DNA from 2 places in the Geobacillus sp. GHH01 genome. Region 2 is predicted to be linked to the other one. Evidence: a T-box and tRNA genes for the amino acid it is inferred to sense, from the RefSeq annotation. Region 2 holds a T-box; the other holds one or more tRNA genes.
What was found. The T-box of region 2 lies ahead of alaS (alanine--tRNA ligase). A T-box ahead of a tRNA ligase gene usually reads a tRNA of that ligase, here a tRNA-Ala.

Region 1: it encodes a tRNA-Ala, which carries the amino acid that the T-box ahead of alaS (alanine--tRNA ligase) is inferred to sense. The anticodon was not compared.

The regions. Positions count from the first base shown of each region.
Region 1 is NC_020210.1:510,241-514,704, forward strand. It holds tRNA gene GHH_RS02555 (tRNA-Met) at 176-252, shown strand; tRNA gene GHH_RS02560 (tRNA-Asp) at 258-333, shown strand; tRNA gene GHH_RS02565 (tRNA-Phe) at 652-727, shown strand; tRNA gene GHH_RS02570 (tRNA-Thr) at 1,110-1,182, shown strand; tRNA gene GHH_RS02575 (tRNA-Lys) at 1,355-1,427, shown strand; tRNA gene GHH_RS02580 (tRNA-Gly) at 1,435-1,509, shown strand; tRNA gene GHH_RS02585 (tRNA-Leu) at 1,515-1,600, shown strand; tRNA gene GHH_RS02590 (tRNA-Arg) at 1,606-1,679, shown strand; tRNA gene GHH_RS02595 (tRNA-Pro) at 1,686-1,759, shown strand; tRNA gene GHH_RS02600 (tRNA-Ala) at 1,768-1,840, shown strand; tRNA gene GHH_RS02605 (tRNA-Met) at 1,858-1,934, shown strand; tRNA gene GHH_RS02610 (tRNA-Ile) at 1,940-2,016, shown strand; tRNA gene GHH_RS02615 (tRNA-Ser) at 2,036-2,126, shown strand; tRNA gene GHH_RS02620 (tRNA-Thr) at 2,483-2,558, shown strand; tRNA gene GHH_RS02625 (tRNA-His) at 2,566-2,638, shown strand; tRNA gene GHH_RS02630 (tRNA-Gly) at 2,958-3,028, shown strand; tRNA gene GHH_RS02635 (tRNA-Ile) at 3,035-3,108, shown strand; tRNA gene GHH_RS02640 (tRNA-Asn) at 3,318-3,392, shown strand; tRNA gene GHH_RS02645 (tRNA-Ser) at 3,399-3,491, shown strand; tRNA gene GHH_RS02650 (tRNA-Glu) at 3,496-3,567, shown strand; gene GHH_RS02655 (B3/4 domain-containing protein) at 3,870-4,464, opposite strand, start outside.
Region 2 is NC_020210.1:2,607,026-2,620,884, forward strand. It holds gene GHH_RS12900 (penicillin-binding protein 2) at 1-1,046, opposite strand, end outside; gene greA (transcription elongation factor GreA) at 1,169-1,645, opposite strand; gene udk (uridine kinase) at 1,756-2,391, opposite strand; gene GHH_RS12915 (U32 family peptidase) at 2,393-3,661, opposite strand; gene GHH_RS12920 (peptidase U32 family protein) at 3,680-4,609, opposite strand; gene GHH_RS12925 (O-methyltransferase) at 4,606-5,259, opposite strand; gene mltG (endolytic transglycosylase MltG) at 5,697-6,788, opposite strand; gene GHH_RS12935 (DUF1292 domain-containing protein) at 7,030-7,329, opposite strand; gene ruvX (Holliday junction resolvase RuvX) at 7,345-7,761, opposite strand; gene GHH_RS12945 (IreB family regulatory phosphoprotein) at 7,766-8,032, opposite strand; gene alaS (alanine--tRNA ligase) at 8,102-10,738, opposite strand; T-box leader at 10,785-11,009, opposite strand; gene GHH_RS12955 (AI-2E family transporter) at 11,057-12,118, opposite strand; gene GHH_RS18440 (YrzQ family protein) at 12,237-12,371, opposite strand; gene GHH_RS12960 (hypothetical protein) at 12,383-12,574, opposite strand; gene GHH_RS12965 (PRC-barrel domain-containing protein) at 12,590-13,063, opposite strand; gene GHH_RS12970 (ATP-dependent RecD-like DNA helicase) at 13,089-13,859, opposite strand, start outside.

The DNA.
Region 1 (4,464 bases), 1.5 Mb from region 2:
TATAAAAGCTGACTTGCTTTCTCATCATCGTGGGGTGGAGCAAAGAGCCTTTGCTTCAACGAATCCGCTTCCAGTTGCCTCGACGCATCTGGCATCTTTGAATCAGCTTGTAGAGGAAGAGGCGACGAACAACAACGATAAGAGCATTGTGCAAATTAATTTACTTTCTTATCGCCGCGGGGTGGAGCAGTCCGGTAGCTCGTCGGGCTCATAACCCGAAGGTCGCAGGTTCAAATCCTGCCCCCGCAACCAAAATTGGTCCCGTAGTGTAGTGGTTAACATGCCTGCCTGTCACGCAGGAGATCGCGGGTTCGAGTCCCGTCGGGACCGCCATTCTTTCAAAATTGTGAAAGATGAAAAAATATGGCTCGGTAGCTCAGTCGGTAGAGACGAGCATCCGCATCGTCGAATCTGCTGCGAGTTGTCCCGACGCATCTGGCTTCTTCGAATGGGCTAGTAGAGGAAGGGACACAAAAATCATCAACGAACAAGGGAAAAATAAGATAAGGCTCGGTAGCTCAGTCGGTAGAGACGAGCATCTGCTTCATCGAATTCGCTTCGAGTTGCCTCGACGCATCCAGCATCGTCGAATCCGCTGGCAGAGGAAGAGGCACAAAGCGGTATCAATAGGCAGTGTGAAAAATATAATACGGCTCGGTAGCTCAGTCGGTAGAGCAAAGGACTGAAAATCCTTGTGTCGGCGGTTCGATTCCGTCCCGAGCCACCATTTTTATCATAGTTCCGAAAGAAGATTCCTGCTTCATGCAAAGCTAAGTGGGAGTAGTTCACAGACATGTCAGATGTTCAAACCACCCCGGCTTAGTTCAATGGGTAGCCACGAGCACTCGCATCGTCGAATCTGTTGCGAGTTGCCTCGACGCACAAGGCTTCCTTGAATGAGCTTGAAGAGGAAGAGGCACAACCAGGCAGACAACATGAATCACTAGCTAATTTTAAATGTGCCGGCTTAGCTCAATTGGTAGAGACGAGCATCGGCATCATCGAATTGGCTGCGAGTTGCCTCGACGCACAAGGCTTCCTTGAATGAGCTTGAAGAGGAAGAGGCACAACCAGGTAGACAACATGAGTCACTAACTAATTTTAAATGTGCCGGCTTAGCTCAATTGGTAGAGCAACTGACTTGTAATCAGTAGGTTGCGGGTTCAAGTCCTGCAGCCGGCATTCTTATTCCTTAATAACCTCTTAAGCCATTAAGACGGCAACCGCGAGCCATTAGCTCAGTAACGAGCGCTACATCTTCGAGTTCGCTTCGAGTTGTCCCGACGCATCTTGCTTCCTTGAATATGCTTGTAGAGGAAGGGACATCACTATCCTAGAGTGTTATCCAACTCGTGAGCCATTAGCTCAGTAGGTAGAGCATCTGACTTTTAATCAGAGGGTCGGAGGTTCGAGTCCTCCATGGCTCATCGTCTTGCGGAAGTAGTTCAGCGGTAGAACACCACCTTGCCAAGGTGGGGGTCGCGGGTTCGAGCCCCGTCTTCCGCTCCACTTCCGCCGGGGTGGCGGAATTGGCAGACGCACAGGACTTAAAATCCTGGGGTAGGTAACTACCGTGCCGGTTCGAGTCCGGCCCTCGGCACTTGTGCGCTCGTAGCTCAATTGGATAGAGCATCTGACTACGGATCAGAAGGTTAGGGGTTCGAATCCTCTCGAGCGCGTTTTGTCGGGAAGTAGCTCAGCTTGGTAGAGCACACGGTTCGGGTCCGTGAGGTCGCAGGTTCAAATCCTGTCTTCCCGATTTATCATGGGGCCTTAGCTCAGCTGGGAGAGCGCCTGCTTTGCAAGCAGGAGGTCATCGGTTCGATCCCGATAGGCTCCACCTTTTGACTTAAATTTGGCGGTGTAGCTCAGCTGGCTAGAGCGTACGGTTCATACCCGTGAGGTCGGGGGTTCGATCCCCTCCACCGCCACCATTATCGGACCTTTAGCTCAGCTGGTTAGAGCAGACGGCTCATAACCGTCCGGTCGTAGGTTCGAGTCCTACAAGGTCCACCATTATTATTGTTGCTTTTTTGGAGGAGTACCCAAGTGGTTGAAGGGGTCGGTCTTGAAAACCGAGAGGCGCCGCAAGGCGCGCGGGGGTTCGAATCCCTCCTCCTCCGCCATGCACTTTAAAATCATGCCGGCTTAGCTCAATTGGTAGAGACGAGCATTCGCATCGTCGAATCTGCTGCGAGTTGTCCCAACGCATCCTGCTTCTTTGAATAAGCTTGCAGAGGAAGGGACACCGAGCATTTGACTTCCTCGAATTAGCTGGGAGAGGAAGAGGCACAACCAGGCAGACAACATGAGTCACTAACTAATTTTAAATGTGCCGGCTTAGCTCAATTGGTAGAGACGAGCATCGGCATCATCGAATTGGCTGCGAGTTGCCTCGACGCACAAGGCTTCCTTGAATGAGCTTGAAGAGGAAGAGGCACAACCAGGCAGACAACATGAATCACTAGCTAATTTTAAATGTGCCGGCTTAGCTCAATTGGTAGAGCAACTGACTTGTAATCAGTAGGTTGCGGGTTCAAGTCCTGCAGCCGGCACCAGATCGAGGCGACTATGGCGAAGTGGTTAACGCACCAGATTGTGGCTCTGGCATGCGTGGGTTCGATTCCCACTAGTCGCCCTTTTCATTATATTCTATATTTGCGTGTGTAGTTTAGTGGTAAAACCTCAGCCACGAGCATTCGCATCATTGAATTAGCTTCGAGTTGCCTCGACGCATCCAGCTTCTTTGAATCGGCTGGCAGAGGAAGGGGCATGGAAGAGCGTGGCAGATGTTGACTCCAAATGATATGCGTGTGTAGTTTAGTGGTAAAACCTCAGCCACGAGCATTTGCATCATTGAATTAGCTTCGAGTTGCCTCGACGCATCCAGCTTCCTCGAATTAGCTTGCAGAGGAAGAGGCATGAAAGATTGTGATGGGTGTTTCATCAAAAATTATGCGGGTGTAGTTTAGTGGTAAAACCTCAGCCTTCCAAGCTGATGTCGTGGGTTCGATTCCCATCACCCGCTTTTTATGGGCCTATAGCTCAGCTGGTCAGAGCGCACGCCTGATAAGCGTGAGGTCGGTGGTTCAAGTCCACTTAGGCCCATTATTTTCCATTGAATGTTTTTTGGCTATTCGCTATAATAATGGGCGAACAATGCCCCATCGTTCCACAGCAAAAGCGGAGCGACGAGCTTCACATCTTCGAATTCGCTGCGAGTTGCCTCGACGCATCTCGCTTCCTTGAATTAGCTGGCAGAGGAAGAGGCAACGAGCACATTTGGAAGATGTGCATAACATATAGTTATTCATCATTCCGCAATAGCTCAGCGGTAGAGCAACCGGCTGTTAACCGGTAGGTCGTAGGTTCGAATCCTACTTGCGGAGCCATGTTACGGAGAAGTACCCAAGTGGCTGAAGGGGACGGTTTGCTAAACCGTTAGGTCGCAGTTTTGCGGCGCGCGGGTTCAAATCCCGCCTTCTCCGCCATAATGGCCCGTTGGTCAAGTGGTTAAGACACCGCCCTTTCACGGCGGTAACACGGGTTCGAATCCCGTACGGGTCACTGGTTGCTGGCACCAGAGATTCTGGTGCCCTTTTGTACAATTTCTTTTGTCGATTTTTGCGTTTTTTTCTTGCGATGCGTGTGGAAGTCTGTTATAATGTCTCTCGTTAGCTTTAAAATTATGTTATGATGCTTGGGGACAACGCAGTGTTTCGTTTCGTTAAAGAACGAGGCATTGCGTTTTTTTATTTATCACCCTAAACCGAGAAGACCCCCACTTCCACGCGTGAGCGTAGGTGGGAGAGCGTTCAAGTAGGGAGGGAGTCCCCCGTTTCCAACGGCAGGAAAGTGGGGGGAGAAGATCAAACGAACAATTGGGCGTCGGCTTCGCCGCCATGAATTTGCACAAACATCGTTTGGATGGCTTGAAGCTGGCGCTTGGCGGTTTCTTCTGGCGTTGATGGGAGAAAGTAAACGATTTGCAAAGCGTTTTTCGTTTCTCTCGTCACGGCGGTCCGCTCCGAATCGACGATCGGACTGCCAAACGGCCCTCGTTCATCTTTGCTGACGAGTTTGTTGGCAAAGTTGACTGTGCGGCCGTTTAACGCGATGTATTCATCTTGTTCCGTGCCGATCGTGAGCGTCACTGTCCCGTTGATGCGGTCTAGATCATAGATGCCGAGTGGAATTTTATAATAGAGTGAAAAAAAGTTGTTTATGTCTGCCGCTGAATGGATAGGCGGAATGAAGCTTTTTTTCTGGATGCGTCGGTACAGGCTTTCACTTGACGGTCGATAGCGGCTTGGGTCCGTTCCGATTTGTTTGAAAGTACGGCGCCATTCGACCATCTCAGGAATGTCGGCAATCGACTTTTCCTGCAGCTCGATGTAAAGAGATTCTTGAAACAGCTCAAGCCGCCCCCTTAACATTTGCGGTGAATCGCTGACCTCGATATGA
Region 2 (13,859 bases):
GCTAAATCAAGCATGCCGTAATCATGCTCCTCATCGCGGGTTTTGCCGTCAATTTTTCGGCTGCAGTCAAACGTTGTCTCAAGCGAGGCGAGCCCCTCATCAAGCGCCGCGGCCGCAATGACTGTTTTAAAAATCGAGCCAGGGATTTGCGGCAACACGATTTGGTTTTCCGCCCCGCGGTTTTTGTACGGATCACGCGGGTCCATGTTTGGGCGGCTGACCATGGCGAGCACACTGTTTGTGTCAATATCCAGCAAAACGAGACCGCCTTTTTTCAACCCGTATCGGTCAACGATCTGCTCCATCTCTTGCTGCAAGTCACGGTCAAGCGTCGTTTGCACGGTGACGGGATAAAACGGGTTGCCCGTATCGCTGTATTTGACATCGAGCCCAAACAGCGGCCGCCCTTCGGCGTCAACGTGATAAAGCAGCTTCGTTTCGCCGTCGGCGAGCAAAAATTCATCAAACGCCTTCTCAAGTCCTTGAATGCCCACTTCGGTCTTTGGCGGCAGCGGCCGTTTTGGATAACGCTTCTTGATGAGCTCCTGATCTGGACGGGTGAAGCCAAGCAAATGCGGGGCGTACACCGTTTCCAGCGGATATTGCTTGTTGACGGCAAATACCCCCGGAATGCGCAAATCGTTAATTTGCTTCATTTGCTGGGCGCTCAAGGCGAGCGGCTCTCCATCCTTCTCTAAGACGAACGGACCGTCCTCCTGCTCAAGTTGGCGGCGAATCTCTTCTTCAGAGACGCCGGCGATGCGGGCGACTTGTTCCATCGGCCATTTCATTGCCGTTAAAAACGGGAATAAGACAAGCGACGGTACGTATCGCTTCGTGAGCGGCGCGCCATTTCGGTCGACGAACGAGCCGCGCCCGTCGTCAATGATCAGTTCTTGTGTCCGCTGGGCGACGCTTTCGGCAATTAAATTATGATTGGCGAACGACTCGGCGTCAATCAGCTGGATCTGCGCCAATCGCCCGACAAGCAACAACAAGCCCAGTTGAATGAGGGCGAGCATGGCAAGCGTTCGTTTTTTCCACATAAAGAAAACACCTCATCATCAAGTGTTGACGAGGTGTTTCCGTTTGAAACGTCAAGCGGCGGCAATTTTCTTCGCTTCGCTTCGCACACCGCCGCTTGTTCAGGTCGGCCGCCTCCTGCTTCTTATTTCACAGCCACGATTTTCACAAGCATTTCCCCGCCCGGCGTTTGCACCGTCACCTCATCGCCGACGCGGCGGCCGAGAAGCGATTTCGCAATCGGCGAGTCGTTGGAAATTTTCCCTTCAAACGGATCGGCTTCAGCGCTGCCGACGATCGTATACGTCTCTTCCTCGCCGTCTGGAAGTTCAATGAACGTGACCGACTTGCCGAGCGAGACGACGTCCGGGTTTTCTTTGTCTTCTTCAATGATGACGGCGTTGCGGATCATGTTTTCAAGCATTTGGATGCGCGATTCGACAAACGCCTGCTCATCTTTGGCAGCATCGTACTCCGAGTTTTCCGACAAATCCCCGAACCCGCGCGCAATCTTAATGCGCTCCACCACTTCTTTCCGCTTGACCGTTTTTAAGTACTCAAGCTCTTGTTCCAGTTTCTCTTTTCCCTCTTTCGTCATCGGATACTGCTTTTCGTTCGCCATTCATCTCACTCCTCTATATATTCTGCATTATGTAAAACGTACGAACAGCAAAAACGGCTGTTCGTACGCTTACTTGTTATATAATATATTGTTTTGTCTCTGTTATGTTATTACAAAACCGCTTTTTGTTCAAGAACTGTGCGAATTTTTGCCACCATTAAATCGATGGCGACGACGTTCTGTCCGCCTTCCGGAATGATCACATCCGCGTAGCGCTTCGTCGGTTCGACAAACTGGTTGTGCATCGGCCGGACGACGGACAAATATTGCTCGATGACCGAATCGAACGTGCGGCCGCGCTCTTTAATATCGCGGATGAGACGGCGGATGATGCGGATGTCCGGGTCGGTGTCGACATATACTTTAATGTCCATTAAATTGCGGAGTCGCTCATCCTCCAAGACAAGAATGCCCTCCACGATGATGACATCCTTTGGCTCCACGCGAATGACGTCGCTTGAGCGAGTGTGCAGCGTATAATCGTACACCGGCTTGTCAATCGGCTCATAGCGAAGCAGCTTATGAATATGCTCAATCAACAAATCGTTGTCAAACGCCAGCGGATGGTCATAGTTCGTCTTCAGCCGCTCTTCAAACGGAAGATGGCTTTGATCTTTATAGTAAAAGTCTTGCTCCAAAACAAGGATCGAGCGGTCGCCGAAATGGTCGTAAATCGCGCGGGCGACGCTCGTCTTCCCCGAGCCGGAGCCGCCGGCGACGCCGATGACAACGGGCTTCTTCCCCATCTTAATTCTCCTTTCTCATCATGTTGTACGGGAAGAGAGGGCGCTTGACCTTAAACTTCACGATTTGCAGCGGATGGCGCGCCGCATCAAGCTCGTTGCCGTCTTCGTCCCAAATTTTCTCAATCACTTGGGTGAAGTTTTCAATTTCCGGACCGAAAAATTCGACTTCATCGCCCGGGCGGAAATGGTTGCGCTGCTGGACGGTGGCGATGCCCGTCTCCGGGTCATAGCCAAGCACCAAACCGGCGAATTCATGAGTCGTTTTCCGGCTGTGCGTCCCGTACATATGGTTCGTATAATCCGGGAAGCCGTCAAAGAACGACGGCGCCGTCTCGCGGTTGGCGCATTTCTCCAGCTCCCGCACCCACTCTTCGCGGATCGTGAAATGGTCTGGGTCAGCGCAGTAGGCATCAATGACTTTCCGGTAGACACTGACAACCGTCGCCACGTAATGGATCGATTTCATCCGCCCTTCAATTTTCAAGCTATCCACACCCAATTCGATCATCACCGGAATGGCGCGGATTAAGTTCAAATCTTTCGCGCTCATCGCAAACGGAGCGTCCCCTTTTTCAAACAACGGAATTTCCCGGCCGTCCGAGAGCTGATACAAATCGTAATCCCAGCGGCACGACTGGCAGCATCCGCCGCGGTTTGAGTCGCGCGCCGTCATATGGTTGCTCAATACACAGCGGCCGGAGTAGGCGGAACACATCGCCCCATGGATGAACGCCTCGATTTCAATATCGACTTTCTCTTTGATCTGCCGGATTTCTTCTGCGCCCACTTCACGAGCGAGCACAACCCGCTCGAGCCCTTCCTCTTTCCAAAATTGGACCGCTTTCCAGTTGGTAAGCGATTGCTGCGTGCTTAAATGCACTTCAAGCTTCGGCGCCACCCGGCGCGCCGTTTCGATGATGAGCGGGTCGGCGACGATGATGCCGCAAACACCGGCATCTTCAAGCGCCCGCAAATAGTCATCAAGGCCAGGGATGTTTTCGTTATGGGCGTAAATATTGGCCGTTACGTATACTTTGGCTCCGTATCGATTGGCAAATTCGACCCCTTCGCGAATTTCCTCGATCGTAAAGTTGTCGGCGTTGGCGCGCAAGCTGTACTCTTGGCCTCCGATAAAGACGGCGTCTGCGCCGTAATGGACGGCGATTTTCAGTTTTTCCAAGTTGCCGGCCGGGGCGAGCAGCTCTGGCTTTTTCACAATGACGCGCTTGCCGTCAATGATTTCGGAGATGCGATCATTTTTTAAAAGCATGCTGCTTCCCTCCTTTTCTCAATAAATGGTCTCTTTGAAGAAAAATCCGGTGTCGATGCGGCGATGCGGCGGCTGAAGCGCTTCAACGGCCGCAAGCAGCTCCTCTTTTTCCCGTTCGTACCGCTCGCGGTCATCGGCGCATAAATCGATGGCGCGGCGGTACAGCTTCGTCACTTCGGTAATGTAGCGCGGCTCGTGCAAAATCCCGTCAATTTTAAAGCTGTCGATGCCGGCCTCGACCATGTCGCCGAGCTCATCGATCATGCAAACATCGTTCGGGCTCATAATATGCGTGCCGTTTTCGTCTTCAAAAATCGGATATTTGTTGTCGCGCTCTTTGTCGTAAAGAAACATCCCTTTTTCGTACTTCTTCCGTTCAACTTCCATCACTTTCTCTTGATATTCAAAATAGCTGCCGATCAGCGAGCGCTTCGATTGGTACATGCACATCGCGCCGTGCACTTGCACCTCGATTTCCACTTCGGCATGGGCTTTGATTTCCAAAATGGCGTCCATGTTCAACTCGCGGGCCAAGACGGCGCGCTTCGCCCCTTTCCGGCCCCAATAGTTGCACGCATACCAGTTCGTCGCTGTCGTCTCCGTGCTCCAGTGGAGCTTCATGTGCGGCGCCGTTTCTCGGACAGTCAAGAGCACCGCGGGATCGCCGAAGACGATGGCATCGGCGCCGACATCAGCCAAAAACGCGACGTAGTCGCCAAGCTCGTCCACTTTATCGTTATGGAAAATGGCGTTCATCGCCACATACACGTTCATGCCGCGCCGGTGGGCGGCTTTGACGGCGGCAGCGACATCATGGCGGGAAAATTCGCCGGCAAGCCGCAAACCGTAGCGCTGCTCGCCAATGATGACCGCGTCCGCTCCGGCTTCAGCCAGCTCGTCGATATGGGCAACGCTCGTCGGCGTCACGAGCAATTCGGGTTTTTTCACTGTTCTTCACCTCGTTTTTTCGATATGGCGAGCCCATCGCCGACCGGAATGATGACCGTATCATAACCGCTTCGACTCATGAGCCACTCATTGTAGCGGCGAATTTTTCGGGCGATGTTCCAAAGCCGTCGATTGTCCGCCGGCGCTTCGGCGGCGACGAGCCCCTTAAACAGGACGTTGTCGCTGATGATGAGGCCGCCTGCAGCCACAAACGGCTCATAGAGCGTAAAAAAGCGCTCATATTGCCCTTTGGCGGCATCAATAAACAGCACATCAAACGGCGCGGCGGCCGCCACACCGGCCTCGACCGCGAGCGCATCGCCCAACACCGACTCGATTTGCCGCTTGGTGTTCGTCTTTTCGATGTAAAAACGGGCGCGCTCATACCGCTCCCGGTCTTTTTCGATCGTCACAATGCGCGCGTCCGGCAGCGCCTTTGCCATCCGGATCGCCGAATAGCCGATCGCCGTGCCGATTTCCAAAATGCGGCGCGGCCTGATCAGCTTCAAGATGAATAACAGCACTTCGACGCTCACCGGATCCATGATCGGTATGCGGTGCCGATAGGCGTACTGCTCCATCTCCTCAATGTCCTCATCCGGCGCCGGACGCAGCTTTTGCAAGTACGAAACAATGTCATTGGAAAGCAAGAGGAATTCCTCCCTGCCGTCAGCAAACTGAAAAGCGCTCGCCAAAGTTGAACTATATAGATGCAACGAAGAAGTTTAATATATCCTTGACGGAAAAGCGGTTTGCCCATTTTCGACTGACGGAGGCAAGCCTGTGGCTTGCCTCCGTCACGCCTTGGCGTGACGGAAGACCGAACAACCGGCCTGCTTCACAGACCCATATATGGGTCTTTAAGCGGCGTTGTTCGGTCGCCCGACAGTCGATCAAATACTCGGGAAAAACTACAAATGGTAAAGCTTCCAATTGCATCTATATACAACCCGGCATTTGCGCTTTGTCGTCATGAAAAATAAGAGCCGCAAAGGACTCTTATCGTTGGTCTGTTCAACTATACTACCATAAAACAGCGGAAAAGCGAAGCCGTTTCACCCCACCGGCCATTACCTTCCGTTTTGACCTATTGTTTTCCAATATGCTTCGCCTTTTCCCGGTTATGCTCGGCCAACGTTTTCGTAAAAATGACCTCGCCGCCCGGTGTCGCCAAAAAGTATAAATAGTCGGTCGCCGCCGGTTCAAGCGCCGCTTCGATCGACATTACGCCGGCGTTGGCGATCGGCCCCGGCGGCAGCCCTTTATGAATGTACGTGTTGTACGGCGAATTGACCTGCAAATCTTTATACAACACACGCTCTTTATGTTCGCCAAGGGCGTACAAAACGGTCGGGTCGGTTTGAAGCGGCATGCCGCGGTGCAGCCGATTGTAAAACACGCTGGCGATTTTTTGGCGGTCAGCTTTTTCCGTCGCCTCTTCCTCAATGAGCGACGACATCGTCAACAGCTGATGCGGCGACATGTTCTTTTCTTTCATCGCTGCCTTATATGTGTCAAGCACAGCTGCCGTTTTCGCCACCATCGCCTCAATGATCTCTGAGAGCGGCGGCTTTTCGTCAGCAAACACATACGTCGCCGGGAACAAGTAGCCTTCCAGCGGATAGCGGATGCCTTTCCGAAAAATATCATCAGTCAACAAATCCGGGTGCATTTTCATCAGCCGTTCGATATACGCGCGATCGTTAAGCAATTTCATAATCTGTTCTTGTTTGTACCCTGTTTTCGCGGCAATGAGGTCAGCGATTTGCACCAATTGCGACCCTTCCGGAACGGTCAGCTTCAATCCGATTTTTAGCGATTTCCCCGTTTTTAACAGCTCAATGATGCGCGCCATTGGCATCGCCCGCGTCAACTCATACTCCCCAGCCTGGAAGCCGGATTCATTTTTCCAGCGGACATATAAGCGAAACACGGCCGCGCTTTTAATGAGCCGCTTTTGTTCGAGCTGCTCGGCAATCGCCGCCGCCGATGAACCGATCGGAATCGAGACATGGACCGGGGTGCGGTCATTCGGGTCGACGGGCTTAAGCGCTGAACGGATGTATAAGAAACTGCTGGCGCCGGCAATGACAAACGCCGCCAGCAGAACAGCACAGACAATCAAGACGATTTTCCGCACAAGCCGCGCCTCTGGCGCCCTAAAATCGTTCTGTTTCATCTTTGTCCTCCTTTCACCCGGCCATATTATACTACAAAGTTCCGCATTTTTCGCCCTTGACGGTCAAAAAATGCAAAGCCAGGGGAGGAAACGCGCCGGTCAATCGAAGCCCTTCGCAACATTTGTCGGACAAACAAGAAGATGTCTGAACCATTGCATGGAACACAACTTATCGTTTCTCAGCACATAATACGACAATAAGAAAAGGGGCCCCGATCCTTTTGGCCCCCTCTGCTGTCCGTTATTCGCCGTCTTCCTCTTCCTGTTCAGCACAAAACGTATTCCATACTTCTTCGATCATGTCCCACTCTTCTTCCGTCTCGATTGGGAGCAGTTCGCCTTCTTTGTTCTCATCCCCAGGGATGAAGGCGGAAACGTGCACTTCCGTCTCGCCGTCCTCGTCTTCGGCTTCGACGCCGACCGGATAGTAAAACACATACGATTTGCCGAAATCATCTGATTCAAACGTAAACAAAATTTCGCACAGCTGCTCGTTGCCATGTTCGTCGACAACCGTAATATGACGGTCTCCGTGTTCCATGTTTTCTCCTCCAATTTATCGTTTACTGTCCAAATATGACTGCAAAATGACGGCCGCCGCCATTTTGTCGATCACTTTCCGCCGCTTTTTCCGGCTGACGTCGGCAGCGATCAACATCCGTTCGGCGGCCATCGTCGACAGCCGTTCATCCCAAAGCACAACGGGCAAAGAAAACTCCTCGCGCAATTTGGCGGCGAACCGCTCGCTTGCCTCAGCGCGCGGCCCGAGCGTGCCGTTCATGTTTTTCGGCCACCCGACGACAATCGTATCGACGCCGTACTCATCGATGATGGCGCGCAGCCGCTTTAAGCCGTAGTCGCCGCGCTCCGTATCAATGGCGATCGTTTCCAATCCTTGCGCTGTAAGGCCGAGTTCGTCGCTAACGGCAACGCCGAGCGTTTTCGTTCCCAAATCTAATCCTAGCGTCCGCATCAGGTTAATCCTTTCGTTGCCCCTGTAAATAGAATTTCACCAATTCCTCGATTAATTCGTCGCGTTCGATTTTGCGGATGAGCGCGCGCGCATCTTTATGGCGCGGAATGTAAGCCGGGTCGCCGGACAGCAGGTAGCCGACAATTTGGTTGATCGGGTTGTAGCCTTTTTCTTGCAAGGCGTCATACACCGTCAACAACACTTCGCGGACATTCGTTTCCGCCGGCTCTTCGGAAAAATGAAACTGCATCGTTTGATCAAACGAGCTCACCGTTTCCACCTCGCTCTTTGTTCGGGCCATCCCCTTCTCTTACATCCATTGTACACGATCCGCGCCCATTTAGGAAATGGATTTCACCCACGTTTCGACATAGTTGAGCGCCTCGGCGACTTTCTGCGCATCTTTGCCGCCTGCCTGCGCCAAATCCGGCCGTCCGCCGCCTCCTCCGCCGCAGCGTGACGCCACTTCTTTCACCAGTTTGCCGGCGTGGAATCCTTTTTTCACCAAATCGTCCGTTACTGCGGCAATCAGTTGCACTTTTCCGCCCTGGGCGGACGCCAACACGATGACCGCCGTGCCGAGCTTTTGTTTCAAATCATCAGCCATGGCCCGCAGTTGGTTCATGTCATTGGCCTGCACTTTTGCCGCCAACACCGGCACGCCGTTTACATCTTTCACTTGACGGGTGAGGTGCTCAGCTTCCATATGGGCGAGGCGGGCAGCAAGCGATTCATTTTCGCGCTCGAGCTCTTTCAGCACGGCAAACAGTCCGTCAAGACGCGCATTCAATTCTTTCGGGCTTGTTTTCAGTTTTTGCGCCGCCTCTTGCAAAATAGCAAGCTGTTCGCTCATAAAGCGGTATGCCGCTTCCCCGGTCACCGCTTCAATCCGGCGCGTGCCGGCGCCGATGCCGGACTCGGAGACGATTTTAAACAACCCGATGGCTGATGTGTTGGGCACATGGCAGCCGCCGCACAGCTCGAGGCTGTAGTCGCCGACTTTGACGACGCGGACGATGTCGCCGTATTTTTCGCCAAACAGCGCCATCGCGCCCATCGCTTTCGCTTCCTCGAGCGGTTTATAAAAAATGTCAACCGGGAGGCTTTTCCAAATTTGTTCGTTGACGATGGCTTCGATGCGCTCGAGCTCCTCTGGCTTCACTTGCCCAAAATGGGTGAAGTCAAAACGAAGCCGGTCCGGGGCGACAAGCGACCCCGCTTGGTTGACATGGCGGCCGAGCACGTCTTTTAGCGCTTGATGGAGCAAATGGGTCGCCGTATGGTTTTTTACGATGCGCATCCGCTTTGCTTCATCGACGCGCGCCGTATAGCGGGATCCTTTTTTCACCGTTCCGCGTTCGACGATGATCGCATGAAGATGTTGGCCGTTCGGCGCTTTTTGCACATCTTTGACGACTGCTGTTCCTGTTTCGCTTTCAAACACGCCTTGGTCAGCGATTTGTCCGCCGCTTTCGGCGTAAAATGGCGTCACATCGACGATGATTTGCGCCTCTTCGCCGGCTTTCACTTCCTCGACAAGCCGCCCGTCTTTGACGATGGCGATGACCGTCGATGCGGCAACAAGCTCATCGTAGCCGACAAACCGGCTTTCATCTTTAATGTCACCGAGCACTCCGCCTTGGACTTGCATCGAATCGACATCTTGCCGGGCCGCGCGCGCCCGTTCGCGTTGCCGCTCCATCTCGCGCTCAAATCCGGCATGGTCGACCGTCATGCCCGCTTCAGCGGCGTACTCTTCCGTCAGCTCGATCGGAAAGCCGTACGTATCATACAGGCGGAACGCTTCCTCGCCCGGAATGACACGGCTTCCTTGCTCTTTCGCCTTTTCGATCACCTCCGCCAATATGGCGAGCCCTTCATGGAGCGTTTCATGGAACCGTTCTTCTTCCGTCCGGATGACGCGGGCGATGAAATCGGCTTTTTCTTTCACCTCCGGATAGTAGTCGTGCATAATCTCGCCGACGACCGGGACGAGTTCGTACATAAACGGACGTTCAATGCCGATATGTTTCGCATAGCGCACCGCGCGGCGGAGCAGGCGGCGCAGCACATAACCGCGGCCCTCATTTGACGGCAGCGCCCCGTCGCCGATCGCGAACGTCACGGCGCGAATATGGTCGGCGATCACCTTAAAAGCGACGTCTTTGTCCGGATCTTCGCCATACCGCTCGCCGGCGATCTGCTCGGTCGCGCGGATGATCGGCAGGAACAAGTCGGTTTCAAAGTTCGTCGGCACGTCTTGCAAAATCGAGCACATCCGCTCCAAGCCCATGCCGGTGTCGATGTTTTTCTTCGGCAGCGGCGTGTACGTGCCGTCCGGGTTATGGTTAAACTGCGAAAAGACAAGGTTCCATACTTCTAAATAGCGGTCATTTTCCCCGCCTGGGTACAGCTCCGGATCGTTCGGGTCGTTGCCGAACGCTTCGCCGCGGTCGTAAAAGATTTCCGTGTTCGGACCGCTCGGGCCTTCGCCGATGTCCCAGAAGTTTCCTTCAAGGCGAATGATTCGCTCTTTTGGCAAGCCGATTTCGTTGCGCCAAATGTTGTACGCTTCCTCGTCTTCCGGATGGACGGTAACGGACAACCGTTCCGGATCAAAACCGATCCATTTGTCGCTCGTCAAAAACTCCCATGCCCAATGGATCGCTTCGCGCTTGAAGTAATCGCCGATCGAAAAGTTGCCGAGCATTTCAAAAAACGTATGGTGGCGCGCCGTTTTCCCGACGTTTTCGATGTCGTTGGTGCGGATCGATTTTTGCGCGTTGCAAATGCGCGGGTTTTCCGGAACGATGCGCCCGTCAAAGTATTTTTTCAACGTCGCGACGCCGCTGTTGATCCACAACAGCGACGGGTCGTCGACCGGAATGAGCGATGCGCTCGGCTCAACCGCATGGCCTTTTTCTTGGAAAAACTCTAAAAACATGCGCCGCACTTGGGCGGATGTCAGCTTTTTCATGATGATCCTCCCCTTTCGCCTTTTATATAAAAAAACTCCCATCCCCTGCAGGGACGAGAGTTATGCTCGCGGTACCACCCTGTTTATGGGCAAAAAACGCCCATCACCTCTTTGGCCGTAACGCAGCCTTGCGTCAGGTTTTGCCTGCGCTCCGGATTAGCCTTCTGTTGCCCTTCATCTGGAATTTCTTTCAGCCGCGGAAATTCCTCTCTGTGCGCGAACTCGCGCGTTAAGATGGACTGCAACATACTCGATCCGTCATCGCGTTATGTATTCGCTTTTTTCATTGAAAGATTATAGACAAGCAGAGAGCATTTGTCAATGCGAAGCATAATGCTCTTTCCAATGGGCGATGGCCACTTTCAGCACCGCCGCCGTCGGAACGGCAAGAATGAGGCCGAGCACGCCGGCGAGTTCACCGCCGGCAAAGAGGGCGAGCATAATGGCAAGCGGATGCATATGCACGCTTTTGCCGACGATCAGCGGCGACAAAACGTTCCCTTCTAAAAACTGCAAGGTAAAAATGATGACAAGCACGATCACGACCATTTTCAGCGAGACGGTGGCAGCCAAAATGACCGCTGGAACGGCGCCGATCAGCGGGCCAAAATACGGGATGATGTTCGTCACGCCAATGACAAAGCCGAGCAACAGCGGATAATCCATGCCGGCAAGCCACAAGCCGAGCGCCGCCGCCAGACCGATCGCCGCACAGACGAACAGCTGGCCGCGAATGTAGCCGCCGAGCGATTCATCGACATCCTTCAAAAACGCCATCCCCGGCCCACGCCACCGCTTCGGTGTCATGTACCAAACCGCTTTTTTCAACACATCGATATCTTTTAACATATAGAAGACGATAAACGGAATGATCAACAGCGTCGCCGCCGAACCGATGAACGATTTGGCGGCATGAATCGCCATCGCGACGGCGGCCGCCGCTGCTTGCTCGATCTCGGCAAACATCCCCTCGATGCGTGTGTGCACCTCAAGCGGCCAATTCGACGTCTCGTCGTGGATGTGGCGCACCCATTGGCGGTATGTATTCATCAAAGACGGCAGCTGTTCATCCAGTTCACGCAACTGGGCGATGAATAGCGGCACGCCGCGGTACAAGCCGTAGCCGACCAAACCGAAAAACAACAAATAAATCAACAAAATGGCAAGGGCGCGCGGCATTCCTTTGCGATGGATGGATTCCACAAGCGGGTAGAGCAAATACGTAATAAACGACGCCAGCAAAAACGGCGTCAACACCGTTGCGATAAAATCAATGACCGGCCGCCAAACGTCTTTCATTCGAACGATCAAATAGATGATTGCCGTAATCAGCAGCCATTTTCCGATGCGAAAGAACGACAGCCATTGTTGCTCGCCCATCGCCACACCTCCTACCGTTTAGTGTAGGAGATGCGGCGGGAAATATGCCTTCACCGCTTTTAGCACTATTTGACAGCCACAAGGCGACGCCCCCGCGCAAAGGCGAGGGCGAGCGCCGTCAGCGGATCGCTTGCATCAAGCGGCGGCGCATCCTCCGCATCGTGCGACCGTTCATCCAATCGTTTCGTTGGGCGAGCTGATAAGCGGCGACGCCTAATCCGACTGCTAACAGCGACGTCATCATCCGGTTCATGCGTGTCCCCCCTAAAATTGGATCGTGCGTTCGTGGTCGTCAAACAAGTCGTCAAGGGAACTCAACGTTCCGTCTTCTTCCACTTGATGGGCGTGGATCATCCCTTTCGAGACGGACAGCTCAATAAAGCAATCCCAGCAGTAGTACTGGTTGACGCCGATTTTCCCTAAATTTTTTCGTTTGCAATTCGGGCAAATGAGCATGGACAGCCACTCTCCTTACATCGTTGTTTCCACGGTGACCACGCCTTCTCTGGCGGTGAACGGAGCGAGCTCCATTCGTTTCTTTCCTTCGGTCAAATCGGAAAAAAATCCCTCGCTGATCTCGTATCCGTCAATTTTGCCCAATTGCCCGTCAAAATATACGTCATCCAACAGTCCGATCGTTGTTCCGTCCGCGGCGACAACCATGCTGCCGGCGAGGCCGCGTTCGCCGTAAAGAGAGTGGCCGCTGTCAGGAGAAGGAAACGGCTGGAAGCTATCTGCATCACAGATGATGACTCGGTCGTTTTCGAACGACTGCACGGCTGAAAGCGGCAAATAGCGGCGGCGGCCGAACAAACCGCCCTGTTCCGCGACAAGCCCTTTGACCGCGCCGTGGCTGGTAAACCAAATGTCAGCGATCGTTCCGACCATTTTTCCCGTCGTTTGTTCATAAATGGGAAGGCCCTTGATGTCGGAAAACGTCCGCATCGTTCTCCCACCTTTCCAGCCACCTTTAGCTTGGCTCATCGCCCATAAAGTCATACGGCGTAACGTTTTCCATCCCCATGTTCGCCTCTTCAAACGGCAGTTCGACCTCGACAAACGGAGCCGTCGCCCCCGCCAGCTTCTCAGCGAGCGCCGTCTGGCGCGCTCCGTCGCTTTGTTTTGCGACGCCGAATCGAAACGCTTCCTCTTCCCCGCATAAAACGAGAAACTGCTTGCTTCTTGTCACCGCAGTATACAACAAATTCCGTTTCAACATCCGGTAATAGTTTTTGACGACGGGCAAAATGACGATTGGAAACTCGCTTCCTTGCGCCTTATGAACCGAACAGCAGTACGCATGGGTGATTTGTCCTAAATCTTGCCGTGTGTACGTCACTTCAATGCCATCAAACGAGACGACGAGCAAGTCTTGCTTTTCCGTATTTTCTTTGGCGTAAAAAATGGCAACGATTTCGCCGATGTCGCCGTTAAACACATTGTCTTCCGGTTGATTGACGAGCTGCAGCACCTTATCGCCGACGCGGTAGACGACCTCACCGACCGACAGCTCCCGCTTCCCCTCAGCCGGCGGGTTGAACAGCTCTTGAAGCGCTTTGTTCAATTGGTCAATGCCCGCTGGACCACGGTACATCGGGGCGAGCACTTGAATATCTTTGACGGAAAACCCTTTTTTGCGCGCGTTGTCCGCTATTTGCCGCACGACATCGACGACCTGGCCCGCACGGCAGCGGATGAAGGAACGGTCTGCCTTCGGAGCGGTCAAATCGTCCGGCACGAC